2 regions of the Paenibacillus sp. FSL F4-0087 genome follow, and region 1 is predicted to be linked to the other one. Evidence: riboswitches for the same ligand, from Rfam matches in the RefSeq annotation. Region 1 holds a riboswitch; the other holds the start of a gene.
The links. A riboswitch is a leader RNA that binds a small molecule or an ion and turns the genes downstream of it on or off. The one in region 1 is predicted to bind glycine.
Positions count from the first base shown of each region.

Region 1 (16,149 bases):
GAACGCATGAAGCGAAAGCTTGATTCTCTAATAAGCAAACACCGCTCCATCATGCAGGAAAATGTGATTAGTCAACGTGGTGGAAGAACAGTGCTGCCCATTAAGAAAGAATTCCGCAAACACGTTAAAGGCAGTGTGCTGGATGAATCGGGAAGTGGCCAAACCGTATATATTGAGCCTGCTGAATTAGTAGGTCTGCAAATGGAGTTGGCTTCACTGCAAGCCGAGGAATCACGGGAGGAGATGAAAATCCTCGGTGACTTAACCTCCCTTGCTGAGTCTTATAATCGTGAAATCGCACTAAACACGGAAACGGTAGGAATTCTGGATTTCCTGTTCGCCAAAGCGAAATATGCGGCGACCATGGACGGACGGACTGTGCGCGTCAATGCCAATGGACGGGTTCGGCTTCATCATGCCCGCCATCCGTTTATGGGTGCATCCATGGTTCCGCTTAATTTTGCAATTGGTCAGACGTATTCCTCACTAATCATTACAGGGCCGAATACGGGTGGCAAAACGGTTGCACTCAAAACACTGGGTCTGCTTACCTTGATGATGCAATCCGGTCTGCTTGTGCCTGTCGATGAAGATGGCGAGATGGCCGTATATCATGAAATTGCTGTGGATATCGGCGATGGACAGAGCCTGGAGCAAGCACTCAGTACCTTTTCTGCACATATTCGCAACATGATTGGCATCCTGGAGCAAGCCGATTCATCGACACTTGTGCTTATTGACGAGATGGCCTCCGGTACCGATCCCGGTGAGGGAGTGGGACTCTCGATCGCCATGCTGGAGGAGCTACACAGCCGTGGAGCTACCGTTATCGCGACAACCCATTTTGGGGAAATCAAACATTTTGCAGCAGCCACGCCTGGATTTGAGAATGCACGAATGGAATTTGATACGGTCTCTCTTCAACCTCTTTATCGATTGCGGATCGGAGAAGCCGGTGACAGCTATGCCTATTCCATTGCACTGAAATTGGGTATGCCACAGCGTATTATTGAGCGCTCCAAGCTCATTTCAGATCAGGGTGTCTCGCAAATAAACAGCACGGTTGAACAAAAACAATGGAATGAAGCAAGGAACAAGACGAAACCTGTCAGCCCGTCCGTACAAACTGAAACAAAAAAGCAATCAGCTGATCGGCCTGAAACATTAGAACCCACTTCCCCAGCCAAAGCATTCCGAAAAGGGGATCGCGTCTATGCAGCTTATCTGAACCAGTCAGGCATCGTATGTGATGTGGAGGACAGTCGCGGAAATATCGGAGTCATGCTGCGCGGACGTAAAGTCAAAATTCATAAGAAACGTCTAACTCTGCACATCTCCGCAGATGAACTATATCCGGGTGACTATGACCTCGACATTGTGCTGGAGACCAAAGAGAACCGCAAGAAACGCAAACTGATGAGTCGCAAGCATGTGGAAGGACTGAAGATTGAATTGCCCCCTGAAGAATAACCGGAAATTTTATATAATGGGTTTAGTTGCTATACTTTAATAAACCTATCGATCGTTCGTGGTTAGAAATTCATCGGGGAAGGAAGACTCGTATGTCTGTTGAGCAAGATTCAAACAAAGTCACTCCAGAAGTTCTTGTATGTCCTTTGTGTGGGGAGGCCAATGGCTGCTCCTATGCCGCTGGTCGTCCTCATTCAGAATGCTGGTGTAACCGGGCTGTGTTCCCAGAAGGGGTATTTGACCCCATTCCGGCAGAACAGCGCAGGAAGTCCTGCATCTGCGAGGCATGTCTGGATACGTATAAAAAGAAGACAGAGCAAAATAAAGAGCCCCACAGTTAACCCTGTGAGGCTCTTCTTCTATCGATATGATTTTGTATTGAAATACAGACCATTACTTCTGCAGTTGTTGATAATGCGCTACAGCCTGCTTCAGTACAGGGTGACTCTCATCCATGGACGTATACTGGCTGAGTGCTGCTTCAATCCCTTTTTGCTGGATCGTAGTCTGGAGTTCTACCGCTTCCGGGTCTTCGGAAATGTCAAACTTGCAGGCAGCGGCCATGCCCATTGCCAGATGTGTTGTCTCCGTTCCATACTCGTAAGCCTGGAGAGCCGGGCGAACTAGACGGTCATTCGGGGACAGTTTCCGCAGTGGAGAACGTCCTACACGAGTTACCTCATCCGTCAGATGTGGGTTAACGAACCGTTCCAATATTTTGGCAATGTACATCTGATGATCGTCGGCATTGAATCCAAAACGCTTCACCAAAACTGCTCCGGTTTCCTGCAAGGCACCATATACGATGGATTTGACTTTTTCATCGGCGATAGCCTTCTGAATTGTATCAAACCCGTTCACATATCCAATATAAGCGGCAATACAGTGTCCGGTATTTACGGTAAACAGCTTCCGTTCGATATAAGGCTCCAGATCATCCACATACATTACACCCTCAACCGGTTTGAACGCAGGAGCCATTTGTGAACGGTCTACAACCCATTCATAGAAAGGCTCTACCTGTACATGCAATGGATCTTCATGATGCTGAATCGGCACAATCCGGTCCACGGCAGAGTCTGGGAAATACACATACTGATCCGCAAGCAGGCGAGTCCGCTCATCAAGCAGACCATATACATGTTCTTTCAGCTGAGTGCTGGCTCCAATAGCGTTTTCACAAGCAATGATGTGAAGCGGCTGGAAGACATCACCTGTTCCCAGCCTGGAAGTAAGTCCTTTGGCAATACCGGGAGCAATATGTTTCAGGATGTTCACACCCACTGCGGTTGTGATCAGTTCAGCTTCTGCAACGTTCTGAGCAACGGTATCCAGATTGGTTCCATCGATCGCACTCACACCGGTAACTGTCTCCAGGTCCTTGGCTTCGTTAGCCAGTTCAACCGTGTATTCTCCACGCTGCTCTAGAGCCTTAACCAGCTCCTGGTTAACGTCCGAGAAAACGACATTGTAGCCTGCACGGGACAGAATCAAACCGATAAAGCCACGTCCAATATTACCTGCTCCAAAGTGAAGGGCCTTCATAGTTCCATTTCACTTTCCAAAATAGTGATGACTTCTTCAGCAGTTTGAGCATGACGCAAAGCTTCCATGTTCTCTTCCTCGGCGCAGATGACTGCGATGCTGGTCAGGATCTCCATATGTTCTCCGCCCTGAGCAGCGATACCAATTACCATATACGCTTTCTCTTCCCCAAAATCAACACCTTGCGGGAACTGAATGACCGATATACCTGTGGACAGGATAAATGATTTGGATTCCTTCGTGCCGTGTGGAATCGCAAGTCCGTTGCCAACATACGTGGAGACAATCTCTTCACGCTCCAGCATTTTGTCAATGTATTCAGCGGTGATATGTCCCGCGTCTTTCAAAATTTGACCTGCCATACGAATCGCTTCGTATTTATCCTGAGCCGTTGCATTCATGATGACTTTATCTTTAGTTAACACACTCATGTTTGAATACCTCCAATTTCTGTTTTGCTGCGGTAAAATCCCGCAAGTTCTTGGGACAAGTAATGAATAAGATCATCCCGGTTGCCTTTTTCAAGTAATGTGATCATTTCTTCCTGCAACAATAGTGCACTGATCTCACTCAGTACTTCCAAACTTTCCTTCGATAACTGTCTGGGTCCTAGCATCAAGAGCACATGGCTGACACCTGTCGGGTCTTCCGGCGTGCGCAGAAGCGGCTCTGTCAACTGGAACAGCGTGATTGAAGGACTGTGAATGCCATCACTGCGTGTATGAAACAAAGCGAGGGAAGTCCCAGGAATTTTCTGGCTTCCAACCGCTTCACGCTCCTCCAGCAGCCTGGCAATCTCTTCAGGATTATTTAACACACCAGATTGATGTAAAACGCTGCACATGGCATAGGCCGTGTCAAAAAATCCAATCTTCTGATTATCCAGCGGGAACACCTGAAACTTGCCGATAATCTGTACGATTTCAATCAGGGTCGCTTCCAGTCCAACCGGATCGGAAATTCGTCCTGTTGTCATTGAATCTGCTTCAGGGGGGGGACTATGTTCCCGCTGAAGCGTCGTTGTCCTGATGAAGTGCCTTAAACGTTCACTTTCTTCTGCCGTCAGCAGTGGGCTCACCTTGTAGTATTGATGTTTATCCATTGGCAGATCCACAGTAGAGAGAACCAGATCATATTCCGTCTTTGGTATACGCGCGGCTTCATACCAGGACACACTGTCCACAATCCGAATCTCGGGAATTTCCTTGGACAGTCGGCTCGATAACATCCGTGAAGATCCGATCCCACTCGTACAAACGACGACAGCCCTGATTTCACGTTTCAGCACCCGCAGTCGTTCAATGGAAGCACCGAAGTGCATCACCAAAAATCCGATCTCTTCATCCGGAACATCCGTATTGGGCCAAGCCTCACGCACTGCTTGCTTTACATCCTCAAAGAGTGATTCATAATCCTTGCGGATCTGTTGAAGCAGCGGATTACGGATGAGCTGCCGTTCATCCATTCGTTCCAGTACTGGCTCCATATGGGCAATCAGACCTTCACGGAGCAGACGATCCTCATGGAACGAATAATGAGTTTTCTGCTGCATCCGATCTGTGAGGGAACGAACCATGTCAAGCAAGACCAGATCGTCTACGGGCAGCAGACGTGAGGAATGAATCGATTGCTCGATTTCAATCAGCAGCCTGTGAAAATAAGCCTGCTCCTCGCCCACAAACTCCAGCCCAAGCTGGGCAGATAGAACACCGCACAAACGGGAAGCTAAATATTCCGGCACCTTCTGCTCAACATGTAGAGGCATTCCAACGTCTTTTTTGTCTTGTTGAGTGCTCCGACCTATGCCAAAACCTTTGCGAATCCGCACAACGGATACAGACAATTGGATCAGCAGCTTCATGTATTGACGCTCCGGTATATTTTCCAACCACTCAATATCCGGCTGCCATAACGCGTTTTCGACCGTAAGTACATCCTCATGCCCTATCATTTCCAGAAGCTTGCTGCTTACTTTGGAAACTCCCTGCTCCGCCTGTCTACCGAACAAATCGGATTCATCCAGATATTCAAGAGCGAGCGCGGAAATAGCCATGCGATGAGCCAACTCACTTCCATTGATCTTGACCCCATATCCACGTCTGCGAACCAACTTCAATCCTGCCAGCTGAATGCGTGGCTCCAGATCGTCCAGATCATTGCTTGCCGTAGATACGGTTACTTTCAGATCTGAGGCCAATGCAAGCAGCTTCACAGGCTCGGATTCATCCAGCAAAATACAAAGCATGAAGAGTTTACGCTCTTCGGGCGTAAACTCCACATATTCGTTAAGCTCAAGTTGTTGACGCAATACGGCCAAATCATCGGAACCGGGATCAATTCGAACCCCGGTTCCCGATTTTTTTTCCAATCTCATGCCAAGGGGCTCAAGCCATTGTTCAATCATCTGCAACTCTCGATGTACGGTACGAGTGCTTACTTTGACCGCAACAGCTATATCGCCAGCAGTTACTTCATGAGGATGCTCCAGCAGGAACTCCACGATCTCACGCTGTCTCCTTGTAATATTACTCATCAGGAGTCGGATTTGAGGCGCTCCACCAGTGCCTCATATTCAGGACTCTTCAGGAAGTTGTCGATGGAAATATGCTCTGCATTTGGAGCCACGGATTTGGCCCGGTCTGTCAATGTTTTCTGTGTGATGACGATGTCGGCATCTTGTGGAATCTCACTGATCGCCGTGTTGGTTACAGCGACATCCACACCGGCTGCCTTCATTTTCTTCCGGAGAATCGAGGCACCCATGGCACTCGAACCCATACCTGCATCACAGGAGAATACAATTTTATTGATATCCGTTTTTACTGCCGAAGAAGCAATATCGGCTGCACGGTCAGCTTCACGATTGTCTTTATCAACGGTGAGGTTGCCCGTTTTGCCCTGATTTTTCATATCTTTCATACGGTTGGACGCACTGTCCAGATCTTCTTCATCGTTCTTCTGTTTACCCGTTTTGAGCAGTATGGATGCTACGAGGAACGAGATGATCGCAGCTACAGCTACCCCTGCAAACATGCCAAGGTATCCACCCTTAGGTGTTAACAACGAGTAGGCAATGATACTTCCCGGTGACGGTGCTGATACCAAACCAGCTCCGGTTAGCATAAAGGTCAATGTACCCGCTACACCACCAGCCATCGCAGCCAGAATCAGTATCGGTCTCATCAGAATGTAAGGGAAATAAATCTCGTGAATCCCGCCAAAGAAATGGATGATTACAGCACCTGGAGCGGAAGATTTGGCTGATCCGCGACCGAAGAAACAGTATGCCAGCAAAATACCAAGTCCAGGTCCTGGATTGGATTCGAGCATGAATAATACGGATTGACCCAATTCTCTTGCTTGATCCGTAGCAATTGGTGTCAGAATACCATGGTTGATCGCATTGTTCAGGAATAATACTTTTCCTGGCTCAATGATCAGATTGACCAGCGGGAGAAGACCAGCATTCATCAAAGCTTCTACCCCAGCTGATAACACCTTGCTAATCGCTTCAACGAAAGGCCCGATGCCTTTAAGGGCTAGAAGGGCCAAAATCCCACCAATAATACCAGCGGAGAAGTTGTTAACCAGCATCTCAAACCCTGATTTGATTTTGCCATCGACAGCCTTGTCAAACTTCTTAATGACCCAGGCTCCCAACGGTCCGGCTATCATGGCGCCAAGAAACATTGGAATATCACTGCCGACAATAACCCCGATGGTCATGATCGCACCGACTACACCACCACGTTGGCCGTGTACCATGGTACCGCCTGTGTAACCGATAAGCAAAGGCAGCAAATATTTGATCATTGGATCAACCAATAATGCAAAATCTGCGTTAGGGAACCATCCTTTTGGAATGAACAATGCCGTAATCAGACCCCAGGCGATAAAAGCACCCATGTTCGGCATAACCATACCACTTAGGAAACGTCCAAACTTCTGAACGCCAACCCGTATTCCTCCGCTTGTTTCGGACTTTGCGTCCACTGAACTCATACTGAAAACCTCCTCAACATATTAAACCTTGATTCCACTGAATTTTGACAACGATGATCCAGACGAACGAAGGTACAAATCTGCAATAAATCTTAATTTACAACCATATCGTAAATGAAAACGGTATCTTCTACAACGAAATGAAAACCTACTTCCGTCATGAACGTTGATGACAAGATTTAAATTTAAAGGATTGTTCCATATTTAAACCCGTATATTGATCGAAACCTGTTATTCCTTTCATGTATCATACCCACGAATTGCCCCATTTTAATGACAAATGAAATTGTAAATTTATTCTATTTAAATGAGCTGTTCCTACCTCATTTAGAAATGATGATGAAACATGTTAAATTGATATTTATTTCATCTAATTAGTCTAATTCATCGAGTAACAACGAAAAAGCGCAATGACCTCATCCAGTTTCAGATGAGGCAATTGCGCCTAAGTATTCTCCGAATAAGCAATATCACCATTCGGATCTATAATCATCGATTCATTTTATTACCTTAAAAGAACTTTTGCATCAAGCTAAAACTCTCTATCCAATCGGAGAATTGTACCTTAATATTATTCCGTATGTTTACGATACGCATCCGCGTTCATCAACGTGGAAAGTGCTGCTGTCAGATCGCCCTCAACACGAATCTCGATCATCCAGCCTTCCTCATATGGAGAGTTGTTAACCAGCTCCGGGGAATCCTGCAATGCATCATTCACAGCAATAATCGTTCCACTGACAGGAGAAAACAAATCCGAAACGGTTTTGACGGATTCAATCGTTCCAATGCCGTCTTCCGCTTTTACATCCGATTCCAGGTCAGGCAATTCCACAAACACAATGTCACCCAGCTGATGCTGCGCGAACTCGGTAATACCAATACGTACGGTATCCTCCCCTACGGTCTGCACCCATTCGTGCTCTTCACTGTACAGGAAATCACTTTTCAATTCGCTCATCGATATCCGCCTCGCTTTTCATTAATGAGTGCATGCGTTTCTTTGACCTTAACCTTTTTCCCAGAACATAGCGTATGATATTTTCGATTCAAATGTCAAGATACCTCACAATTTATTTGTTTTTCTTCCTTATATACCTGTAACTCAAATGCACTCTCCCTACATATAATGGTGAATATTAGAAAAGTAAGCGCACTCTTTATAAATAGACGAACGTTATGGAACAAATTAAAAATATCATTCGGTTTTTTTATTCATTTCTATGATATCGTTCTTGACATCAATAGTCGATTCAGGCTTTAATGAGAGTAGTAAATGTGTTTAATTGGTCTATGCAATACCCGCGGATGAATGTAAAGGGAGAGATTACCCTTGACACCCGAATCAGGGTGTACATGCGGTAACGCCGAAGGAGTAAACCACCGACAAGCGGAGGTGAATCTCTCAGGCAAAAGGACTTTTACGGGACGCAACTCTGGAGAGCATCTAATCGCCCTGTGTGGGCGTTATGATCACCCAAGGGGAAACCTGCTGCATCATGCGGCGGGGTAACTCTCAGGTACCAAGGACAGAGCCTAAGAATACAGCGTGCTTCTGGCATGCCGATTCTTTGGCCTGTCCTTTTCCTTTTTCCCAAAAAAACGAAAACAGGTTATAGAGCGGCGCTGCCTATCGCGTCCTTACCTTACTTTTATAAAAAAATATGATGCCAGATTCATTGATCCATGGTTATACACTCGGCCGGTTGACGGCCCATGACGAGGTGATTGGATGTCCGATTTGCTTAGAACCCCACTCTTTCCACTCTATCAGCAATATGAAGGCGTACGATGCATTGATTTTGGTGGCTGGGAGCTCCCGGTACAATTCAGCGGAATTCAGAAAGAGCATGAAGCGGTGCGAGAACGTGCTGGATTATTTGATGTATCCCACATGGGCGAATTCACCGTACAAGGTGAACACGCAGAAGCTTTTTTACAGCACATGACCACTAATAATGTAACAACACTCGTTACCGGTCAGGCCCAATATACGTTAATGTGTTATCCGGATGGTGGCGTGGTTGATGATCTGCTGATTTATAAACTGAAAGACCAGCATTATATGCTGGTGGTTAACGCCTCCAACATCGATAAGGACTGGGCATGGCTGCAACAGCACATGATGCCTGGCGTAACGATGACCAATGATTCGGATCAAACAGCGCTGCTTGCTCTTCAAGGTCCGCTGGCAGTAGATATTCTCAGAACGGTGACAGACACGGATGTGTCTTCGATTGAGCCTTTCCGCTTTGTGGCAAATGCGAAGGTATGCGGCGTTACATTGCTGTTATCCCGTACCGGATATACGGGTGAAGATGGCTTTGAGCTCTACGTTCCTGCGGAACAAGCCGCTGCGGTCTGGAACGGATTGATGCAAGCGGGAGAAGTTCACGGACTTGTTCCGACAGGACTGGGTGCTCGGGATACGCTGCGCTTTGAAGCCAAGCTGCCCCTGTATGGACAGGAATTGTCTGCAACTATCTCACCGCTGGAGGCTGGCGTTGGCATGTTTGTGAAGTTAAATGCAGGACCGTTTATCGGACATGAAGCCTTGTTGCAGCAAAAAAATGATGGACCTGCCCGCAAGCTAGTCGGGATCGAAGTACTGGAGCGCGGCATTCCTCGCCCTCATTATCCCATTTACGCCGAAGGTGTGCAGATTGGTGAAGTGACCACAGGGACTCAGTCGCCTACGTTGAAACGTAATCTGGGGCTGGCCTTGATCGACAGCAAATATGCTGCACTGGGTACCCCGCTGGAGATTGAGATTCGTGGCAAGAAACTAAAAGCCGAGGTCGTGAAGACCCCTTTTCATAAACGGACACGTGCGCCAAAGACACCTACTCAAGGAGCTGATCAAGCATGAGCAAGCATCGCTACATTCCCATGACCGAGCAGGATCAGAGTGCCATGTTGGCAACCATCGGCGTGGAAACGATTGAAGATCTGTTCCATGACATTCCACAGGAGATTCGCTATCAGGGTGAACTGCCTGTTTCCTCCAAACTCGATGAATATGCACTGACACGTCATATGTCGAAGCAAGCGGCAGCGAATGCCAACTTCGAGACACACGCCAGTTTCCTGGGTGCAGGTATTTATGATCACCACGTACCTTCCGTCATTAATCATGTCATCTCCCGTTCCGAGTTCTATACCGCCTATACACCTTATCAACCCGAGATCAGCCAAGGAGAATTGCAGGCGATTTTCGAGTTTCAATCCTACATCTGTGAGTTGACAGGTATGGCTGTAGCCAATGCCAGTATGTACGATGGTGCGACTGCATTTGCGGAAGCAGGCAATCTGGCCGCAGCGGCAACCCGCCGCAAACAACTGATTGTGTCACGCACCGTGCACCCTGAATCCCGTCAGGTATTGCAAGCTTATGCTCACGGCCTCAATCTGGAGATTGTTGAGATTGGATATCAAAATGGTGTAACAGACTGGGATGCCCTGCAAGCCGCCGTGTCCAATGACACCGCAGCCGTCATGATCCAGAGCCCGAACTTCTTCGGCGCCGTGGAAAATGTAAAACAGGCCGCAGACCTTGCCCATACGCACAAGAGCCTGCTCGTGGTCAGTGCCAACCCGCTATCGCTGGGTCTGCTGGAAGCCCCAGGCAAGCTGGGTGCTGACATCGTCGTTGGCGACGCGCAGCCCCTTGGCATCGCCGCTTCACTCGGCGGCCCAACATGCGGATACTTCGCGGTATCCCAGGCTCATATGCGCCGAATTCCTGGCCGCATTGTAGGCCAGACAACGGACCGCAACGGCAAGCGTGGTTTTGTACTCACGCTGCAAGCACGGGAACAGCATATTCGCCGGGAAAAGGCGACGTCCAACATCTGTTCCAACCAGGCGTTACTCGCGCTGAGCGCCTCTGTATATATGTCCATTATGGGTAAACAAGGCATGATCGACGTCGCTGATTTGAATTTGCAAAAGAGCCATTATGCCCTTAACACGTTTACCGCAATTCCAGGCGTCTCTCTTACGTTTACCGCTCCTACGTTCAATGAGTTTGTTATTCAACTGCCTGAAGGAACAAATGTGGAAGCACTGCAACTGAAATTGCTCGATGCAGGTTTCATTGGCGGCTATGAACTTGGCCGTGATTATCCTGAGCTCGCTGGACATATGCTGATTGCGGTTACTGAACGACGCAGCAAGGAAGAGATTGACGAATTCGCACGTGTATTGGAGGGATCGCTGTGACTCAGGAAACGACAACAAAGACAACGACGACATCAGCACAAGGACAATCGGAAACGGTAACCTCTATCTCCACTTCGGGCCAACCTGAAACTAACACAACAGTTACTGCTCAAGCTGCCTCTCCAGCACCGGAGCAATCGTTGATTTTTGAACTCAGCAGTCCGGGTCGGGTCGCTTATTCCTTGCCTGAATGCGACGTTCCCCGTCAAGCTGTGGATTCCCTGATTCCCCGGGAAATGCTTCGGTCGGAAGCAGCAGCATTGCCTGAGGTTTTTGAAGTTGACGTCATTCGCCATTACACTGCCCTGTCTCGTCGTAATTTCGGGGTAGATAACGGATTCTATCCGCTGGGCTCTTGTACGATGAAATATAACCCGAAGATTAATGAGGATGTGGCCCGTTACAACGGATTCGCCAAAATTCATCCCTATCAGCATGAATTCAGCATTCAAGGTGCACTTGAGCTGCTCTACACGTTGCAAAATGATCTTGCCGGACTAACCGGTATGGATGCCGTTACGCTGCAACCGGCCGCTGGTGCACATGGCGAATGGACCGGGCTCATGATGATCCGTGCCTACCACGAAGGTCGTGGTGAACAGCGCACAAAAGTTATCGTACCGGACTCTTCTCACGGGACCAACCCGGCAAGTGCAACCGTAGCAGGTTTCGAAACGGTAACGATCCCTTCCCGCGCAGACGGGCTGGTGGATCTGGACGCACTTCGCGCAGCTGTTGGCTCGGACACCGCAGCGCTCATGCTGACCAACCCGAACACACTCGGACTCTTTGAAAAAGACATTCAGGAAATTGCCTCCATTGTGCACCAGGCAGGTGGCCTGCTGTACTACGATGGAGCCAACTCCAATGCCATTATGGGCATCACTCGACCTGGCGATATGGGCTTTGACGTGGTGCATCTGAATTTGCATAAAACGATGAGTACTCCGCACGGCGGAGGTGGACCTGGTGCCGGCCCGGTTGGCGTGAAGAGCCGCTTGATTCCATTTCTGCCAAAACCGATGGTCATCAAGAATGATGAGGGCATATATGCGTTGGATCGCGAAGGTGATCAATCCATTGGCCGGGTCAAAGCTTACTATGGTAACTTCGGAATTCTGGTCCGCGCCTATGCCTACATTCGTACTTATGGACCTGAAGGCTTACGACGGGTATCTGAATGTGCGGTGCTCAACGCCAACTACATGATGGCTCGTCTCGCACCTTACTACGAGATTCCGTATCCAGGCGTTTGCAAACATGAATTCGTTATGTCTGGTCGGGGGTTGAAGCAGTATGGTGTACGTACACTGGATGTTGCCAAACGATTGCTTGATTTTGGGTATCACCCGCCAACTGTGTACTTCCCGCTGAACGTTGAGGAGTGCATCATGATCGAACCAACGGAAACCGAGAGTAAAGAAACACTTGATGGGTTCATCGATACGATGATTCGCATTGCCAAGGAGGCAGAAGAGACACCTGAATTAGTACTCAATGCCCCTTATGGCACACCGGTTACCCGTCTGGATGAAACAACAGCTGCCCGTAAACCTGTATTGAACTGTGCTTGCAGTTAAAAGCTAACCTAATAAACTTGTATTTGATACCTGCAACGACATCCGAACTATGTTATGTCCCAGGACTGGCACGATACGATCATTACAATATTCTGTCGTTGATAATCAGTAATAAATGCCAAAAACAGCCGCATTTTGCTTTCTGCGCGGCTGTTTTTCTTATTGCTTATTAACCTGTCAGCTTTATTTTATCTTCCCGGTTTAGGGCTTCCAATTGGCCCGTTCCTTCTTGCCCAATCGCGGACAGGTATAACAATAGGAGCGGCCTTGTCGTAAATATTGCAGGCAACAGACATTTTTGATCGCAAGTCTCTTCGAAGGCTCCAGCGGATGATCAATCATCCGCACCCTGACATGAAGCGGATTCTTGGGCAGACCAAAAACATCAGCTTCCAGACCATTTTGCACCACCTGTTCATCAGCGGCAAATTGACGCAAGAGAGCCTCCTCGTCTTGATACGTATTATGGATATTCTCCCTGTAGTTTTGCAGAGCCGTTGGCAACTGCCCCCACAACATGCTTACATGCAACCCGGAAGCTTTGGACAAACACTCCATAAGGGGACGTGCAGTCTGACTGTAAAAACGTCTTAATTCTGCTTCAAGCCAGACCGTTCTTTCCTCCGAATCCTTCGGAGCGAGAATGACATTCATTTTCTCAAGTTGAAAAGCAATTCGTGTATATCCGGTTTCCTTCATCAAATGTATACTCAGATTGGCTAGCGAGAAATTCGGAGCTGCATCATGGACGGATAAGGTATATTGCAGCGCAGCTGCCACATCACCGAACCAACTGGTGAAGTAGGCTGCGGCAACCGCTAGATCCTGTCCCTCGATTAACTGTTGATAGGCGGACAAAAAGCTTCTCATTGCCTCCGGATCAACAATAGATTCTCCACATAGCGATGCCACGGGTACACCATTCAGTTCCTGTACAAGATTAAAGTGCTTGCCCAGTTCCTCACAAATCCGGTCATTCATCATTCGCCGAACAAACGATTCAGGTCATCCAGCATGGAAGTAGCCGCATTGGGTCCATACCCGCCAAACCACGAATCTGAAGCCACCTGGAATACCTGATTATTTTTAACAGCCTTCATGTTTTTCCAAATCCCCAAGGTCTGCAGATTGTTATAGATTTCTTCATTATCATTAATAAGGATAATATAATCCGGATCGATTTCTGGCAGCTTTTCATTAGACAACACTTCATAGCGACTTTCAGCGCTTGTCACTGGGAAAACAGCCGGTCTGGAGAAACCGAAATCATCATAAAGCCACTTGTAGTCCATGTCTCCGTAATACCGAATATCATTTCTTATCCGCAATACCATCAGTGTCTTACCCTCTGCTTTGGCGTGAACCTTCTGGATCGCCTCAGCTTTATGCGTTTCATAGGTATTTATCACTTCTTCTGCCTTTTCGTTCAGACCAAAGGCCGCCGCGGTAGCTCGAAATGCCGTCTGCCAATCTGGTGCCACATATCCATTCTCAAGCATGGCCGTTGGAGCAATTTTGGCATAATTCTCGAATTGCTCTTTGCTGTTCGTATCTGTCACAATCAGATCTGGTCCAAGAGAGAGCATTTTCTCTGCACTGACCTTACCTTGATCACCGATGATAGCCACATCACTCAAGAATGGCTTCAAATATAACGGAAAATCTTCGTTCTGTGATTTCACCGTAGCTTTTGGTGTCATGCCAAGTGCAATTAGGTGATCCGTTAAATATGTCACTGTAGAAGCAATGTTTTCTGGCTTTTGCGGTAATGTCTGCTCACCATTTGTATCCTTAAATGTAAATGTGGCATCTTGGGACTCATCCGATGCCGCTTGTTCCTGTTTCGTCGGTTCTGCCTCAGACGAACCTGACTTCTCTTTGTTGCCACAGGCCACAATTAATAATAACACCGCAAGCAAAACTGCTGTTAAAGTGAAATAGCGTAGATTTCGTTGTTTCATGTTCTACAAATCCCCTTAGTCATTCGTTATTCTTTTATTTTGTTTTCTGCGATTCTCTCATTTTTCATTACACGTGTGCTTGTAATCCAGCCCTTTTCATTTCTTAGATTCATAAAAAACAAACTCCCATGCTGGGGAAGACGTATGAACGCCTTGCAGTTCGCCCTATCCAACGAAGCGGGAATAGACTCCCATCTTGCGGTTCTCCAATTATGATCATCCACGCACCAATAAAGATTGGCTTCTAGGACAGGAAGGCATGAATCATACCGAACGACAAACCAACCGTCCTCGTGCTTCTCCTCACATATTTCAATAAGCGCAGGTTTCACTTTAACGATGCTGTCCGCAAAAGCGAAGACCTCCTCGCATGCCCATGCCTCCTTATAAGAATGCCCGAGACCCGGGTGAAGGCTTAGTCTGCTGTTGTTAGGATGGCACTCCAGATGCTGTTCATAAGACTTATTAAATATGCTCAACGGAAAATGGGTATCATTACTACCGTTAAGCCATAACATCGGCAAGCGGCTTTCAGACAGATAAGTGGATGGATCCCACAATAGACGAATACGTTCTGCCTCTGCCTCCGGCATCGATGCAAAGCTAAGCCCATAATAGGAACCCGGTTCATGCAGATACCCACAGCCATAAACGGGCATGGCAAAAGAAAGCCTGGTGTCTAACCCCGCAACCAAACTTGTGATGATGCCTCCCCATGAAATTCCTGTTATACCTATACACTGCTTGTCTACACCCTGAAAAGAGCGGAGCAATGAATGAGCCAATATTACAGCGGCTACGGCATGATACATCCATTGATCTTCAACAGGCTGTTCGTAATCTGCAAATACACCCTGTTTCTCGGGGCCACTCCATGAATGTGAAGGCCATTCCATCCGTTCGGTGTGCTCCTCATCCCCGAATGGAACATGCCCTTCCAGATCCACGGCTATCGCAGCATACCCTCGTGCCATCCATTCTTTCAACCAACTGCTAAAAGCTGTTCCCGCACCACCGTGAACCAGAATCACCGCGGGAACTACCTCGTAAGGAGAGACCGGACGCGGAATGCCGTAGTAGGCAAATATGCGAGTAGCCCGACCTTTATATGACACACCCTCATAGAAGCAGGCATGTACGCCGGTATGTTGATCTTCTGAAACCGGGTATAATCGAGGTACTTCAAACAATTGCTCCAGATTCCAAGGCGGCTTTCCAGAAATGGAATATCACCTCTTCTTTACACTGATAATGATTTTCTTTCTCAATACGTATCATATCATTCATTGCTTCCGCTAAACATGGATATTTAAACGGAGTGAACTGGACTTTAGTCAGCCAAATAACCGCATAAAATAGGACAGCGCCCG
Region 1 is NZ_JBBODJ010000001.1:4,286,898-4,303,046, reverse strand. It holds gene MHB84_RS19815 (endonuclease MutS2) at 1-1,470, shown strand, start outside; gene MHB84_RS19810 (cysteine-rich CWC family protein) at 1,563-1,811, shown strand; gene MHB84_RS19805 (mannitol-1-phosphate 5-dehydrogenase) at 1,864-3,015, opposite strand; gene MHB84_RS19800 (PTS sugar transporter subunit IIA) at 3,012-3,446, opposite strand; gene MHB84_RS19795 (BglG family transcription antiterminator) at 3,443-5,548, opposite strand; gene MHB84_RS19790 (PTS mannitol transporter subunit IICB) at 5,548-7,017, opposite strand; gene gcvH (glycine cleavage system protein GcvH) at 7,589-7,978, opposite strand; glycine riboswitch at 8,326-8,448, shown strand; glycine riboswitch at 8,452-8,552, shown strand; gene gcvT (glycine cleavage system aminomethyltransferase GcvT) at 8,750-9,886, shown strand; gene gcvPA (aminomethyl-transferring glycine dehydrogenase subunit GcvPA) at 9,883-11,238, shown strand; gene gcvPB (aminomethyl-transferring glycine dehydrogenase subunit GcvPB) at 11,379-12,818, shown strand; gene MHB84_RS19765 (hypothetical protein) at 13,020-13,799, opposite strand; gene MHB84_RS19760 (ABC transporter substrate-binding protein) at 13,799-14,779, opposite strand; gene MHB84_RS19755 (alpha/beta hydrolase family protein) at 14,806-15,969, opposite strand; gene MHB84_RS19750 (AraC family transcriptional regulator) at 16,114-16,149, opposite strand, start outside.

Region 2 (16,149 bases), 2.0 Mb from region 1:
GCACTTCCTGACCAGTGCACCACAGCTGCTCAAAGGTGGAGGCGGTATTGGACCGCAATTATTCAACTCAATATTCCTGCTTGTTCTGACCTTGATTATTACGATTCCGCTCGGATGGGGCGGCGGTATTTATATGGCTGAGTACGCCAAGCCGGGCCGGATCACAAGTTTTATTCGACTCGTTGTCGAAGTGTTATCCTCGTTCCCATCTATCGTTATTGGTTTGTTCGGACTCTTGTTAATTGTTAATACATTTGGTCTTGGATTCTCCTTATTATCGGGTGCCATGGCCTTGGCTATATTCAATCTTCCACTCATGGTGCGGACAACAGAGCAAGCGTTCCGGGCCGTTCCGAAAGAGCAGAAGGAAGCGGGTCTTGCACTCGGGTTGTCCAAATGGAAAATTATTACTTCCATTCTGCTGCCTGTGGCATTGCCAAGCTTGATCACAGGTACGATCCTGGCATCGGGCCGGATCTTCGGTGAAGCAGCAGCCCTAATGTTCACAGCGGGTATGAGTAGTCCACCGCTGGACTTCACGGACTGGAATCCAACGAGTCCAAGGTCGCCGATCAATCCATTGCGTCCGGCAGAGACACTGGCCGTGCATATCTGGAAAGTAAACAGTGAAGGCATTGGCCCGGATTCCAAAGAAGTAGCAGCTGGCGCTTCAGCCGTGCTTGTACTTCTTGTACTGGCGTTCAATCTAAGTGCACGCTGGATCGGTCGGGTGGTTTACCGCCGCATGACAGCTTCGAAATAAGGAGGAACCAACATGGCCATACCTTTTGGTACGGAACAGTTAAGCATATATTATGGGCATTTTCAGGCAGTTAAGCAGATCAGCCTGACTTTTCCCGAAGCCAGTGTAACGGCACTCATTGGACCATCCGGCTGTGGTAAATCCACGTTCCTACGATCGCTCAACCGAATGAACGACGAGATTGCCGGTTCTCGCACGGAGGGACATATCTGGATGGATGGCAATGATCTGAATGAGCCGGGCACAGATGTAATCAAGCTTCGCCAGAAGATCGGCATGGTTTGGCAGAAGCCGAATCCTTTCCACAAGTCTATCTACAACAATATCGCGTTTGGTCCCCGCTACCGCGGTATCAAGAACAAGAAGGCACTAGATGAAATTGTGGAAAAAAGCTTGCGCCGCGCTGCGCTCTGGGACGAAGTGAAGGACAGACTGAATGAATCTGCCCTGGCCCTTTCGGGTGGACAACAGCAGCGGCTCTGTATCGCCCGCGCGTTGTCGGTTGATCCACAGATTTTGCTGCTCGATGAGCCGGCATCTGCGCTTGACCCGGTATCTACGGGTAAGGTGGAGGAGTTGATCTCGGAGCTCAAGAAGGAGCTGCGGATCGTGATTGTTACCCATAATATGCAGCAGGCGGCACGCATCTCGGATTATACGGCTTATTTTTATCTGGGAAGCATGATTGAGCACGGAGATACGGAACATATTTTCACCAACCCGGACAATCGTCTGACTCAAGAATATATTATGGGACGTTTCGGTTAACTGTTAAATTGGATGGAGTATGAGATCGAGATAGATTTATAGAGATAGAAGCAAGCATAACTCCCGGGCGAGGTCGTTCGGGGGTTATGCTTTTTTACATCATTGTACATATGGAATAGTTTGCCAAAATAAAAACAATCATGCTACGATATTTGTAAACACTGCCTTTAATTTGATAAGAGAAGGAGATGTGGATCATAACTACCCATAAGATTTCCCATGACACCATGGCAACTGAAATTATCTCGCATTATTCCATAGAAAAGCCTGCAATTTCCTTTATCCGACATAATGAAAATCTAACGTATCAGATGGTTGATGAATCAACCGGACAGAAGTATCTATTGCGAATACATAAAGCCGCTTTTGCAAGCATGACGGGAATCCAGCATACACGACCTGCACTTGAAGCGGAGATGAATCTACTTCATGAATTACGGGCTACCAGCCCATTGCGAGTGCAGATACCTTTGCGAAATACATCGGATGAGTGGGTCACCGTCTGGTTGGACGAAACAGGAGAAGAGATCTGTTGTACTGTTCTGGAATGGATTGAGGGCAGGGACATCAAACAGGGAGAACGTCTGGCGACAGCGCAAATTCATGATTTGGGTGTACAGTTGCAGATATTGCACCAATATGGACGACGACCAACGGGAGCTCCTGAGCAACAGGTGGGTTCACTGAAGTCTGAAAGCGGGCAGCAGATGAATGACCGTGAACAGCATGCTGATAAGGCGATCATCTCAGAGATGTATACCGATAGCGATAACCCTACCTTGAAGCAAACGGAAGTACGACCAGCCTATGGTTCGATCAAAGAGAATCTGGTCATGCTGGAGCAATTGGAGGAAGGCGTTAGACGTGGCATCTTTACTCCTAAGGATTTCGATCTGATTCGTGAGACGTTTGAGAACATTAACAGACAACTCGAAACGTATCCGCACAATGCCGAGACATGGGGAGTAATTCACGGAGATATTACCCGCGGCAATCTGTTAGTGACGGATCAGGGCATATCTATGATTGATTTTTGTTTATACGGTTATGGCTACTATCTCTTTGATGCCGGAGGTGCGGCTACGATTTTCAATCGGGAGGAACGGGATGTCTTCCTATCGGGTTATACGGAGCAGACAGGACCACTGACGAAGCGTGATATTCGATTAATGGAAGGATTCATGCTGATTTTTACGTTCGGCTATTTTGCATTCCAGATGGAGAATGAGTCCAGGTACGAATGGATGAAAGAGCGAATGCCTCTTATATGCAGCAAATTTTGCAAACCATATGTACAGAACGAGAGTATTTTCTATGAGTTATAATTTGTGATTTCTAGTGGGTGGGTAGCGCTATGAAGAACATTCGTGCAAAGAGAGTTGCATCGAAGGGGCAGTCTGGTGGCTGGAAGCATGCCGGATTGCTACTTAGCGGAGTGGGCATATCCAATCTGGGTGATTTCATATATATTGTGGCGATTAACCTGATGGTATTGAATATGACACAGTCTCCAGCGGCAGTCGCAGGGTTGTGGATTATCTCGCCGATTGCTTCGGTGTGCACTAAGTTTTGGTCAGGTAGCCTGATTGATCGTTATGATCAGCGGCAGTTGATGATTGGTGCCGATATGCTACGGGCGTTGCTGGTGGCGATGCTGCCACTGATGTCCAGTCTATGGATGATGTACGCGGTGATGTTTCTGATCAGCATGTCCTCATCTATATTTGTCCCTTCCTCTCAGGTATACATTACCCGGCTGGTACCTGCTGAACGGCGCAAGCGCTTTAATTCCCTACAAGCTTTGATCAGCTCAGGGGCATTTATTACCGGCCCGGCAGTTGCAGGAGTGATGCTGTTATATTTATCTCCGGCAGCAGCCATTTATGCCAATGCGGTTTCCTTTGCTGCTTCTGCGTTGATTCTAATGTTTCTTCCCAAACTGGGCATTGGAGAACAGAATATAGGGACGGGAAGCAGGCTGACCCCTCGGATGATTGCCCAGGATTGGAGAGCTGTACTGAGCTTCAGCCGAAAGTCGGGCTACGTGGTCGGTATATATGCCCTGTTCCAGATTATTCTGGTGGTCGGCATGTCGCTGGATGCTCAGGAAGTGGTGTTTATCCGTCAGGTGATGAACCTGCCTGAATCGCAGTACGGAGCATTAATGAGTATCACCGGCATCGGTTATTTGGCAGGTTCCATGCTGGTTTGGATGTTCGCCAAACATTTGCCGGTCCGTCACATGATGGGTGGCGGTGTACTTCTGGTTGCGCTTGGTTATTTCCTGTTCGCCCGTTCATTCTCGTTTGAACTGGCGGCTGTTGCCTTTATTCTGCTCGGTCTGTGCTCCGCACTGGCGAGTACCGGCCTGGTTACCTTTTATCAAAATAATATTCCTGTCGATCTGATGGGGCGAATGAGCAGTGTACTTGGACTTGTGTTAAGTGTGTTGCAGGTGGCTTCCATTTTGATTGCAGGGGTAATAGCAGAGCAGTTGTCGCTTCGTATGGTATATACAGTTGTATCTGGGGTCATGCTGTTAGCTGCGTTGGGATTGTGGGTGACGAGCATGTTTCCTTCCCGAAGCAGGTATTACGATGAACCGGCGAAGTCCAAGGCGATGGTGGGGTGACAGGCAGAAATACGGCAATTCTAGTACAGAATAATGGTTGCCTGAATACCCGAACCGTTCAGTAGAACATAACATAAATAGTATTAAACACAGATATTGGCTAATAGAAAATGAAAAATGTATACGCTTTCGAGATGAAACGCATTAACACATTCATGTGATGAAAGTTTACAGTTTGTTCGTTTATCTTGTGTATAAAATGGAAAAAGCAATTATTCGCAAAGAAATCGTTAAGTTTGTTGACACTGATCTTCCGGTCGATTAATCTTAATGAGAAAGTATTAAAAACTTCAATTATCGTTCTGGTACAAAATCAGAATGGTTCCATACAGCGAATGATAGCGAGCGGGAGAGACCTGGGCATGTCGAGTAAAATGGCAGCTGTCGGGCACCGAAGGAGCAAGCTGCTACGCACCCGGCGCAGCGGTTAATCTCTCAGGTAAATGTACCATCGTTGGACGCAACTCTGGAGAGTGCGCGAACTGCGCCACCCAAGGGGTATATGGTCAAGCAGCACGGTGTGCAGGGTGACGTCACCTGTAAATACAGGGATGCATCGATTCGCCGCGCTGCTTATCATGAAACTCTCAGGTATCGAGGACAGAGAGAGGGCCTAGGGCCTTCTTCTGTCCTTTTTTGATGTCATCATTCAGTAATAAAGGAACATTATGGGTGTACGTCTGGATGAAAATGACGATTATAAATGGAGGGTTTGCGATGCGTTTTAAAGACGTTTTTTCAATTATTGGTCCGTCCATGACAGGTCCATCAAGTTCACATACGGCTGGAGCGGCAAGATTGGGGCGAATTGCCCGTCAGTGGCTGGGATGCACGCCTGAACGCGCTCGATTAACTCTATACGGCTCGTTTGCTGATACGTATCAGGGGCATGGTACGGATCTTGCGTTGATCGGTGGCCTGCTTGATTATGTGACTGATGATCCACGTATACCGGATGCAGAACAATATGCAGAGGAAGCGGGTATGGAGGTAGAGTTTTTCACAAGCGGCCTGCCTGCTCCTCATCCGAATACGGTCAAGATTGAACTATGGCACGGAGACCGCCAATGTTCACTAATCGGTGCTTCCATCGGCGGTGGTAGTGTATCGGTGCATGCATTGAATGATTTTCGTGTACAGATCAGCGGAGAGTTCCCCACACTTGTACTTCGCCATTCGGACAAAGCAGGGGTGCTCGCTTCGGTAACCTCCACCATCAGTTCGTCCGGGGTGAACATCGGGTACATGCAAGTGGATCGGAAAGCCCGGGATGGTGAAGCACTGACAGCGATGGAGATGGATGGTGTGCCGAATCCTGAGATGTTGAACCGTCTGCGGTCGCTGGATCATATGCTGGACATTCGCGTGATTGATTTGAAGAGAGGGGTCGAGCCTGATGCGGTTTAAACATCTACATGAACTGAATACCATCTGTACAGCAGAGTCCAAGACCATTGCCGAGCTGATGATCGAAGAGCAGGTTCAGGAGACGAATATCCCGGAAGTGGATGTTGTGCGGCAGATGTCGGATTACTATCAGGTGATGAAGGAAGCTGTACACAAAGGGCTAACAGAAGATACAACATCACGCAGCGGCTTGACTGGCGGAGACGGCAAAAAAATGGCTGAGTACATTCGTAAAGGCGAGACTTGTTCTGGAGATGCCTCTGCACTGGCCATGGCGTATGCCCTTTGTGTATCGGAAGTGAATGCCTCGATGGGCCGGATTGTAGCCACACCGACAGCTGGCTCCTGCGGCATCATTCCGGGTGTATTTATCAGCTCACAGGAGCGTTTTGGCTGGAGTGACGAGCATCTGGTGAACGGTCTGTTCTGTGCGGGAGCGATCGGTTATGTCATTGCCAACAACTCATTTATCTCAGGTGCCGAGGGTGGCTGTCAGGCTGAAGTGGGTTCTGCGATCGGTATGGCCGCTGGAGCCATGGTGGAGCTGCGTGGAGGGACGCCGGAGCAAGTGGTTCATGCAGTTGGCCTCGCGTTAAAAAATACACTAGGGCTCATCTGCGATCCTGTCGCAGGCCTCGTGGAAATCCCTTGCATCGTCCGTAACGGACTGGGTGCCGTAACTGCGCTGGCTGCGGCCGACATGGCGCTGGCCGGGGTACGAAGTGCCATTCCTTCTGACGAAGTCATTGATGTCATGCTGGAAGTGGGCAGTGCGATGCCGAGCAGGCACCGTGAAACGGCCCAAGGTGGGCTTGCCCAAACACCGACAGGACGGAAAATGATGGAGAAGCTTGCTAAACCAAAGGCGAAGCGTGCGGAGCCTGAGACTGAAGCTGAGTCTCCTGCTGAAAATGAGCCAGAAGCCAAGGCATAACAACTATGCACGAACATGAACGAGCTTGAAATGAATTTAACTCGTGGAGCCTGGTTCATGAATGGTCATCTGCTCCCATCATGATAAAAAAGCCGGTACGAATTCTTCCTGCTGAAGAAGCGTATCGGCTTTTTTGCTTATTAGGTTAGCCTGTAATTACTGGTTGGCCTTTTTTTGTGGTCGTTTTACGATGGGGAGCCAGGAGAACGTGGCCGCTTGGGGGGACCTCGTTACAAGAGGCTGTTCTCACGCGACCTCCAAAAGATCATTTTTGAGTTGGAAGGGTTTCGACCTGTAAAACAAGCGCCGTGTGTAGCTGAAATTAAGAAGTTTAGCGATGCGAAACAACTCGTGGCATTTGCAGGCCATGACCTTTAGTTCAGGAAAGTATACAGCGACAAGCGCACGAATACAAAACGAGGCTCGAAGAGGCTCGGACGTTCTCTGTACTTGGCTGAGCAATGCGAGATGAGTAAAAATGTATACTTAATCCCCACTGCTTCGTCAGCTCGTGGATTGAGGTCTTCCTGTGATTGGCGGCGAAGTACAAACGAGGTGAATCCAGAGATGCCCGGATGCTCGATTGACTCTTCTATCTTTTTGCGATGGGGTTAATGATCTTGGCTCCCGAACCGGCCCTTTAGCAATTGATGAGTTTATTTCTCGACATATCTCAAGCGAAAACAAAAAGAACAAAACGTTTATTTTTTATAACTAAACGAATGGACTCTGGCTTACCCAATATAGGTTTGATGTGATCGGATATGTGAAAGTTGAGTTATAAAAATTTTTATATAATTCCATTTGTTGCTATGGTATTATTATGTTGAAACATACAAAAAAAGGAGGATTTTTTATGAAAAGTATCAAGTTGGCTGCAAATTTTCTTCTTACTTCTGTTCTTGCTTTTAGTTTATCTGTACCAGCCCTTGCCCAACAAAGTGAAATAGAAAACATTGATGTGTCTAAAGGGGTATTCTTGCCAATTAACACATTCAACGATCTTTATGGTAAACCAACGAGCCATACAGATGATATCCCAATTGTTGGAGGAGATGCGAGCATTCAAATCCAAAGTATTAAGCTTACTGGAAGCGAATTATCACTTTCTGCGACAGTAAATTACAATAACCAAACTAAAGCACTTGATGCTACTGGTGAACTTTACAACAGCTATAAGCAACAAGATTCTATTAACAGTGTTGTCGGTGACCTTAAAGATAGTAACGGTAATTTTGACATTAAATTGTTTGATGTTTATAATGACACATTTAAAGATAAGATGATCGTAGATCAGTCTCTTCAAAACAAACCTCATTTGAAAGCGTATTTAATAGATCATCAGGAAAATATCCTACTATTTGAGATCCCTCTCCCTGATGATTTAGAATATATTTCTGTTAATAATATTGAAGAGATTGATACAAATAAGGACTTTTTTTGGTTTACTGGTGTAATTACCCCATATGAACAAAAAGAAATTCCGACGGATGAAAAAATTAAAGCTGAACTTGGTGTATCTTCTATTGGCCTAAAAGCAGTTGGGAGTTTTTCGGATTGGACACATAGTACAACCTATTATAAATCTTTCTATATTGGTAGCGATTATATTCAAGCCTATTCCTTACCTTATGGCTCATGGAAAGCTTTGGATGTAAAAAATCAATCTACATGGACAAACAGCTTTAAAATTGCGGAGCATGTGACTGTGAATGGAACAACCAATAGAAGTGTTGACAGCCCGTTTAAATATCGTAATGTGAAATTAAGTACGGGGGTTGGAGCTAAGTCTACCATAATAACCGCTTATATTGATGGTAAACTTTCTGGAGCAAGCAATGGATCTAGTTTAGCAATGAAAATTGCAGAAAAAGCATGGTCAACAGCTTTACCTGTAGCACCTTCAATTAGCGATATCAAGGGATGGGTAGATGCAATCATTGATGCCGGTACAAGTAAAACTATAACGCTAGGCAGCTCAAACATTAAGCTTAGTACATCACCTACAGTAGTTGAAAGTGCTAATTCAGGCAGTAATGAATTGTTCAAGTATACAGATGTAAACGGGACTAATACTGGGCATCATCTAGATCTTCAAACTGTTGTTCAATACGAGAGTAGCTCTGGAACATCGGCTACAGCAAACGGACTTTTAAAAATTAAATGGGATGTTTATTATGCAAGTGCTTTACTAGATTCGAATCAAAAGGAAGTCTCGTTCCAATATAGTGTCTCCAAATAACCCCCCTGAAGCGAGCGGCGACTGATGTCGCCGCTTGTCTTTACTCAAACTACCTAAAGAGATAGAGGGCTCAAATATGCTAAAAAAAAATTATGGTAGAATAGTTTTTGTTTGTTTAATAATAGCACTGCTTATCCTTTGTATATCGCAATACCATACTAAAGAAATATATAAATCAGCACTTACAAGTAAGCTTATAGCTGACATTTCGGAGCTGCGGAGTGCAATATCATCAAATGACAATGTATATGGGGAGATTCTGCGCTCAGGAAAAGTCTCAAAAAGTCAAGCTAACTATCTTATGGGAAATAACGATGAAATAAGGAGGATCGTTGGAGATTACTCTGCCTTAGCTGTTCATCTTGGGAAGATGAAGGAAGGGTTTCAATACGTGGACACACCACAAAATGCCCTGAAACTTACACTTTATTTTAAGGATCTACAAGATGCAGGTAAGGAAGATTTTCTTGATCCTAACTCGAAAGTTATAATTGAGAAGGCACTAGATTTGAATTCAAAATGGAGTGGTACAATTTCTAGTAGACAGATAACTAGTATCGCCGATGATTCATGGATTAAATTACTTGTTGACTTTGAAAAAGATACTCATATTTTTCTTGAAGAAAATAAAATTGAAAACATCGAGGAATTTTGGCTTAAGAGAAGAGAGATAAAATAAATGAATTTTCAGTAATCAATTGAATACTAAATTAATGAGTTGATGTAGTTGCGAACGATTCAAATTCGCTATTATCAGGTTAGCCAGTGAGTACTGGTTGGCCTTTTTTTTTGGTCATTTTTCGATGGGGGAGCCGGGAGAACATCGTTGCTTGGGGGTATGAACCTGTAACAGGCATCTATGTGCAGGAGAAGCTGAGCAGTAAAGACCCACTAGGGCAAGTGTTTCCGGGGTATGAAGAGGTATTTTAGAACGTGTTTTTGGTAAGGTCATTAACGGTACTGGCCAGTTGTTCAGAGAGAGATTCCAAGCAATGGGAGATTGAAAAAGTCGGAAAACTGGAGGAAGTGCTGGATGACTGGGGAGTAGCAAGACTTAAAGCCATGCGTTGCTTGGTGTGGTCACGTTATTGCTGACGATGCTCGGCAACTAAACTAGTTGGAAAAGCAAATGAAGGACATTGCGGTAGACTTGGACGAAGCCGGACTTATGAAAAGCATCCGGGAATTGGAGCGAAACTGGCGACAGCGATTGTAGCTGAAATGGGTGATGTGAAGCAGTTTAGCGATGCGAAGCAACAACTCGTGGCGTTTGCAGGCCTTGACCTTAGGACTTCTAGTGTTTACAGCGATAAGCACACGAACAACGAAACGGGGCTAGAAGAGGCTTAGACGTTCTCTGTACTTGGCTGTACAATATGTAATGAGAAAACAAGCTGTTCATTACATTTTGATCATCTTGCCAAAGGAGCAGCCCTACCAAACATAAACCATATTTAACTATAACCTCCACGGCAATGGAGGTTATTCGTGTTGGTCGGAAAAAGTGTAACAAGAAAAGAGAATTTATCAACCTGAATTGCTGACAAGTATTAGCTGGTTTTTTGCTGTTCCTACAAAGAAAAATAAAAAGCTATTGACGTTTATATATCGATTAGATATATTATTTATTGTTATATATCAATACGATATATATGACCGAGAATAAGTTATACAACTTAAGGAGATGGATAACATGAAAAGTGTTTTTCAAACGAGTCTTCTGTTTTTGAAAAATGGAGCTACAGTGGTCGGGTTAATTACAGCCGTACTGTTCCAGGTTTTTTTTAATACCATTTGGCTTAGTGGGTATGATCAGGTCAATGCACGGATGAACCAGCTTGCAGTGACCATCGTTAATGAAGATGGGATTGCGGCTGATCCTGTGGCAAAGTCTCTTGCAGAGGGCCTTCATTTCGCGATCAAGCCTTCGGCAACTATGGAAGAAGCCAGACAGATGTTGACGGATCGGGATGTATACATGATTATCGAGATTCCATCCGGTTTCATGCAGCAGGCGGGAGACTTGTCGAGTCCGGTAGCTGTAAAGTATGTGATGAATGAATCCAATGTGGCTACCGTAAAAAGTGTGATGCAAACCGTATCCGCACAAGTCACAGCGACGTTGAACCGTGAAGTACAGCAAAACAGCATTCGGGGAGTGCTAAATCAATCAGGTATGGCTGCCGATCAGGCGAATACGATGGCAGTGGGGTTATCTTCCCGGGTGGAGGCAGAAGTGGAACGGCTGAATCCAGTTAACAATTTTGCTTTTTCCAGGGTGCCAATGTTGATTGTGACAGCTACGTTTACAGGTGCAATGCTGCTTGGCATGAATCTGCAAAAGGTTTCTGGTGAACTCAGTAGCAGGGCAGGAAAATGGGAACGCTTTTGGGCGCGCAATATCATCAATGTTGGTGCTGCATTTATCGTATCGCTCGTTGGAGCAGGGATGATGCATGTTATGGGTGTATCATCAGCAGATGGCTGGTGGATATTTTGGCTATTTCAGTTGTTGATTACTTTATCTTTTCTATTCGTGGCGCAATTGAGCTTGCTGCTGCTTGGAAATGCTGGAGCATGGTTAAACAGTGCCTTGTTGCCTCTGCTGATGTTGTCATCAGGAGCAACCATTCCGCGCGATGTCATGCCTGACTTCTATCAACAGATCGGTCATTATCTGCCGGCAACCTACGCGGTGGAGGGCATGATGAATCTGGTGCTTGGCGGAGATGGGATTAGTCATGATGTTCTGCTTCTCGTAGTGATTGGAGCGGCGACGTTGGTTCTGGGAGCGGTGTGCACGTGGATCAAACGCTCAGGTCCTGCACAATCCGGCATACCTTTGGAGTCCAAGTCTGCTGCGACACCTGTCCCTCTGACTGGAAACCTGCCTTCACCTGATCGTGGATAACATGGATAAAGATAAGCATCCTTTTGCCGGATTAGCCAATCCGTGAACGTCTGATGATGTTGAACGTATAAGGGAGGATGTGATACGTTAAGAGCAATTGGAAAGGAGCGGTACACCGATGAACACGCAGCATGTCATCCTCGGAATACTGCACAATCAGCCATGTTCCGGATATGAGATCAAGCAGTACTTTGAACAATATTTTTCATTTTTCTTCGATGCCAGCTTTGGCACCATTTATCCCACACTTGCGAAGATGGAAAAGTCGGGGTTATTGACCAAAGAATCCGTTAGACAGGAAGGGAAACCTGACAAAAATGTGTATACCTTAACCCCGGAAGGGTCTGCGGAGTTCAATACCTATTTGATGAGTCCCTTGGAAGCAGAGGTGTTCCGTTCTGATTTTCTGATGCGTCTGTATTTCGGAGAGCTGGCGGATGAAGATACTGTCGTAGGGTGGGTCCGGTCGGAGCTGAATCGTAAAGAATTGCTGTATGCCGAGCTGCAGCGGCAGATGAGGCAATTTGGCGAACAGATCTCACCTGCACAGCGTTTGTGTATGCAAGTGGGGCTTGTGCAATATGAGGCTACCATCCGATTGCTCAAGGAACAGCTGGCCGCCCCTCAGTAGCTTTCTATAGTATCCGTGTCATTAAATCAATTGACGATCCATCCATAACGCAGAAAAGCGCTCTACAGATCAGTAACAGGTCTGTGAGCGCTTATTCGGCGTTGCTTTCAATGCGTTGGAATTGTAAGGACACAATAAAATTAAGAAGCTACGTGATATCTGTACTTAGTACAACATATCCATATGCGGGCAGCTCAACGGCGAGGATTCCCTCTTCCTTGGCTGTACGATAATTCTTGCCAAATAACTCCGTCCATTCCCCGGCACCCGCTTCGAGCTCGACGATAGCTGTTTCTTCCGAACGATTGAAGAGGATCAGAATGCGCTCCTCATCATCCTGCCGTTCCATCACAAGCTGGCTTCCGCCTTCACGGGCCTGCAGGAATCGAATGCTGCCTTCTGCACGCAGGGCAGGATGGGCATGGCGAAGTGCAATTAGCTTTTGATAAAAGGTGAACAGCTCGCGATCCTGCTTCGTCTCATCCCACTCCATACATTTCCGACAACCGGGATCATGCTCTCCGTCCAGCCCAATCTCGTCTCCGTAATAGATGCACGGAGTACCCATATAAGTGAATTGGAACAGCGCAGCCAGTTTCATCTTCCGCTGGTCGCCCTCACATAAGGTGAGTAGCCGTGGTGTATCGTGGCTGTCCAGCAGATTGAACGCCACTTCGCTGGCTTGCAACGGATAGCGGGACAGTTGTCGACCGATCGAGTTCGCAAACTGTTCGGCGTGCATGGCATCTTTTACAAAAAAACGATTTACGGCTTCCGTAAATGGATAGTTCATCGAGGCATCGAACTGATCACCTTGCAGCCAGGAGGAGGACTCATTCCATACCTCACCCAAGATATAGGCATCCGGATTCGCAGCCTTCACTACACGGCGGAAGTCACGCCAGAACGCATTATCCACTTCATCCGCGACATCCAGCCGCCAGCCGTCGGTACCCACTTCCTTGATCCAGTATACGGCCACCTCCAGCAAATACGCCTTCACCTCCGGATTTTCCGTGTTCAGCTTCGGCATATGAGCTTCGAATCCAAAGGTTTCATACGTAGGAATGCCATCCTTCACGTCCAGCGGGAATTCATGCACATGGAACCAGTCCTTATATTTGGACTTCTCCCCGTTCTTCTGCACATCGACAAACGGCGCAAAGGTCTTACCAGAATGATTGAACACCGCATCCAATAGCACCCGGATTCCGCGTGCATGGCACAGCTCAACAAGCCGTTTAACCGTATCTGCATCACCAAAATGACGATCTACTCGCAGATAATCTTCGGTATCGTATTTGTGATTGGTTGTTGCCTCGAAGATCGGTGTAAAATAAATGGCATTAATGCCTAACTCTTCAAGGTAATCCAGATGGTCGATGACGCCCTGCAGATCACCTCCGAAGAAGTTAAACGGGGTTGGCTCACCACCCCAGGGTTCCACATGTTCTGGATTGAGGTCAGGGTTGCCATTTGCGAATCGTTCAGGGAAGATCTGATAGAAGATCGCATCCTTCACCCATGCAGGCGGTGTAAATACAGCTCCGGGGTGGATATATGGAAACTGGAACATGTGACCAGGATCGTCGGGTTCATGCGTTTGGAAATCCGTCTCGGTCATCCAGATCTGTTCTGTGCCGTTTTTCAGCAGGAAGGAATACTTCAGCCGATGATACGGTGGTTTTACTTGCCCCTCATAATAATCGAACATGGAATCGGATGTATATTTGGTTAAAGGAACCAGCTCTTTGGTGCGATCCCAGGCGTATTTGTCGCCAGTCAGGGCATATACCTCGGTGAGATCATTCTTTTTGGCACGCAAACGCAGACGAATGGTATCCTTATCGTAGGCGTAGGCCCAGTTCCGTTTCGGTTGATGAAAGATGGCTTCCAGCAGCATAATGAATTTCCTCCCGTCGTATACACATGTATTATGTGAGCAAGTCGCAACATTCGATGCAGAATTATGCGAAGCGGATGATTAAGGTATAATTTAAAATAAAAGGATATCAATGGCCGTGTGATTATCATTCGTACATTTTATATAAACAAGATACTTCATTATGTTTCAAATATATAATTAACCCAAAGGGTGCAGAAAGGAAACGAATGCGCGCATGAAAACGAAACTGTTATACATTGAAGACGATACGGAAATTGCTACATGGGTTAGGGCCGACTTGGAGGAGCGCGGATATGAAGTGGTATGGCTCGGAAGTGGTGAAGGTGCGGCTGAGGCTGCCGGGGGTTGTTCGTTGGTTATTCTGGATATCATGCTGCCGGGGCTGGATGGATTTACGGTAGGACAGCGACTCAAAAAGGAACATCCTGAAGTACCCATTGTCATGCTTTCGGCCAGAACGTCCATTGACGATAAGCTGCATGGGCTTGATTTTGCCGATGATTATGTAACCAAGCCATTCCATCCCGATGAACTCGCCGCACGGATTGAAGTCCAGCTTCGAAAAGCAGGAACTGCAATCTCGGCCGATACTGTGATAAAACTGGACCACTTGTCCATTTACGAGAAGGATCACCGGATCGTGAATGAGGAGACGAGGGAAGAAATTATTTTATCAGGCAAACAGTTTCATATCTTCGCCTACCTGCTCAGGCATATGGGCATGATTCGAACCAAGGAACAGATCTACGAAGCCGTTTGGAACGAGCCTTATCTGGATGGGGACAAGACATTAATGGTACATATTCGGCATCTGCGCGAGAAGCTGGAGCGTGATCCGGCGAACCCAACTATCATTCAAACCGTTCGCGGTGTTGGGTATCGTGTGAAGAAGCCATGAGCAAAAAAGCGACGATGCGCGATCCATCCGATAGGAATACGGTAGTGAAACGTAGCCTTACAGGCAAACGGAAAATGCGTTTTGGACGGACCCTGATGTCCCGGTATATCCTCTTGATCTTGGCAGCGGTTTTGTTTGTACCGGTCGTTCTCCCCATTACATCCATCATCTATGTGGTGGTGGTGAACAATACAAATAAAGAAAATACGGCACCTTATGGCGATAGCACGAAAATTAGCAACCTGTGGACCCGGGAATCCGAGAAGCTGGATGGGGCGACATCTGAAAAAATCAAACAACGTATGGAACAGCTGCACCGTAAATATCCCAAATCTTCGATGTACCGTGTGGACCAAAACGGTGAAACAGCATTTATTCTCGCTGGAGAGGATGTTGATGTGTCTGAAACCACCGTGGATGGAACAACAATGACAACATTGAAGTGGACGTTGAATCATCAGAGAACAGAGACCCAGATTCCAGCGATATGGAATTCAAACACTACCCTGGAATTTATGAAGGAAGCGTCCTATCGTGATCCGCTAACGGTGGTTTCTTTTGTAGGGGGAGATAGCGAAAATAAGGGACAAGGCTTTATGGTGATTGAGGTTCCGAGGTATCTTTTGCAAAAACCGCAGAACAACTGGCCTATGGAACTTTTGTATTTGGGTGGATTAATGATGATCATTTTCCTTTTATTTATTATCATGTCGATCCTGTTCTTTGCGCGAATTCGCAAGCGGCTCATCCGTCTCCAGACGGCGATGATCACGCCGGGCAAGGAAGGCATTCCACTTCCTGTGGAGATTCGCAGATCGGACGAGATTGGACATCTGGAGGAATCGTTCAACGAAATGGTGCATCAGTTGACAGATAGTCGTCATCGGGAGCGGGAGGAAGAGCAGCTTCGCAAACGTCTTGTCGCAGGCTTATCGCATGATTTGCGTACGCCGTTGACTGTCATTCGTGGACATATGCATTCCCTTCACAAAGAACCCCTAAGCACGGCTGCGGATACTTCATTGCGTCGTATGGAAGCCAAGATGGATGACTTGAG
Region 2 is NZ_JBBODJ010000001.1:2,290,514-2,306,662, reverse strand. It holds gene pstA (phosphate ABC transporter permease PstA) at 1-763, shown strand, start outside; gene pstB (phosphate ABC transporter ATP-binding protein PstB) at 776-1,531, shown strand; gene MHB84_RS10720 (phosphotransferase enzyme family protein) at 1,759-2,856, shown strand; gene MHB84_RS10715 (MFS transporter) at 2,886-4,163, shown strand; glycine riboswitch at 4,500-4,623, shown strand; glycine riboswitch at 4,628-4,769, shown strand; gene sdaAB (L-serine ammonia-lyase, iron-sulfur-dependent subunit beta) at 4,881-5,570, shown strand; gene sdaAA (L-serine ammonia-lyase, iron-sulfur-dependent, subunit alpha) at 5,560-6,504, shown strand; gene MHB84_RS10700 (hypothetical protein) at 7,361-8,746, shown strand; gene MHB84_RS10695 (hypothetical protein) at 8,781-9,425, shown strand; gene MHB84_RS10690 (hypothetical protein) at 9,536-9,676, shown strand; gene MHB84_RS10685 (hypothetical protein) at 9,680-9,841, shown strand; gene MHB84_RS31380 (hypothetical protein) at 9,968-10,096, shown strand; gene MHB84_RS10680 (YhgE/Pip domain-containing protein) at 10,440-11,657, shown strand; gene MHB84_RS10675 (PadR family transcriptional regulator) at 11,776-12,288, shown strand; gene MHB84_RS10670 (alpha-glycosidase) at 12,437-14,191, opposite strand; gene MHB84_RS10665 (response regulator transcription factor) at 14,409-15,092, shown strand; gene MHB84_RS10660 (histidine kinase dimerization/phospho-acceptor domain-containing protein) at 15,089-16,149, shown strand, end outside.
Region 2: it holds a riboswitch for glycine, as region 1 does, so the genes downstream of both, sdaAB (L-serine ammonia-lyase, iron-sulfur-dependent subunit beta) here and gcvT (glycine cleavage system aminomethyltransferase GcvT) in region 1, are expected to answer to the same signal.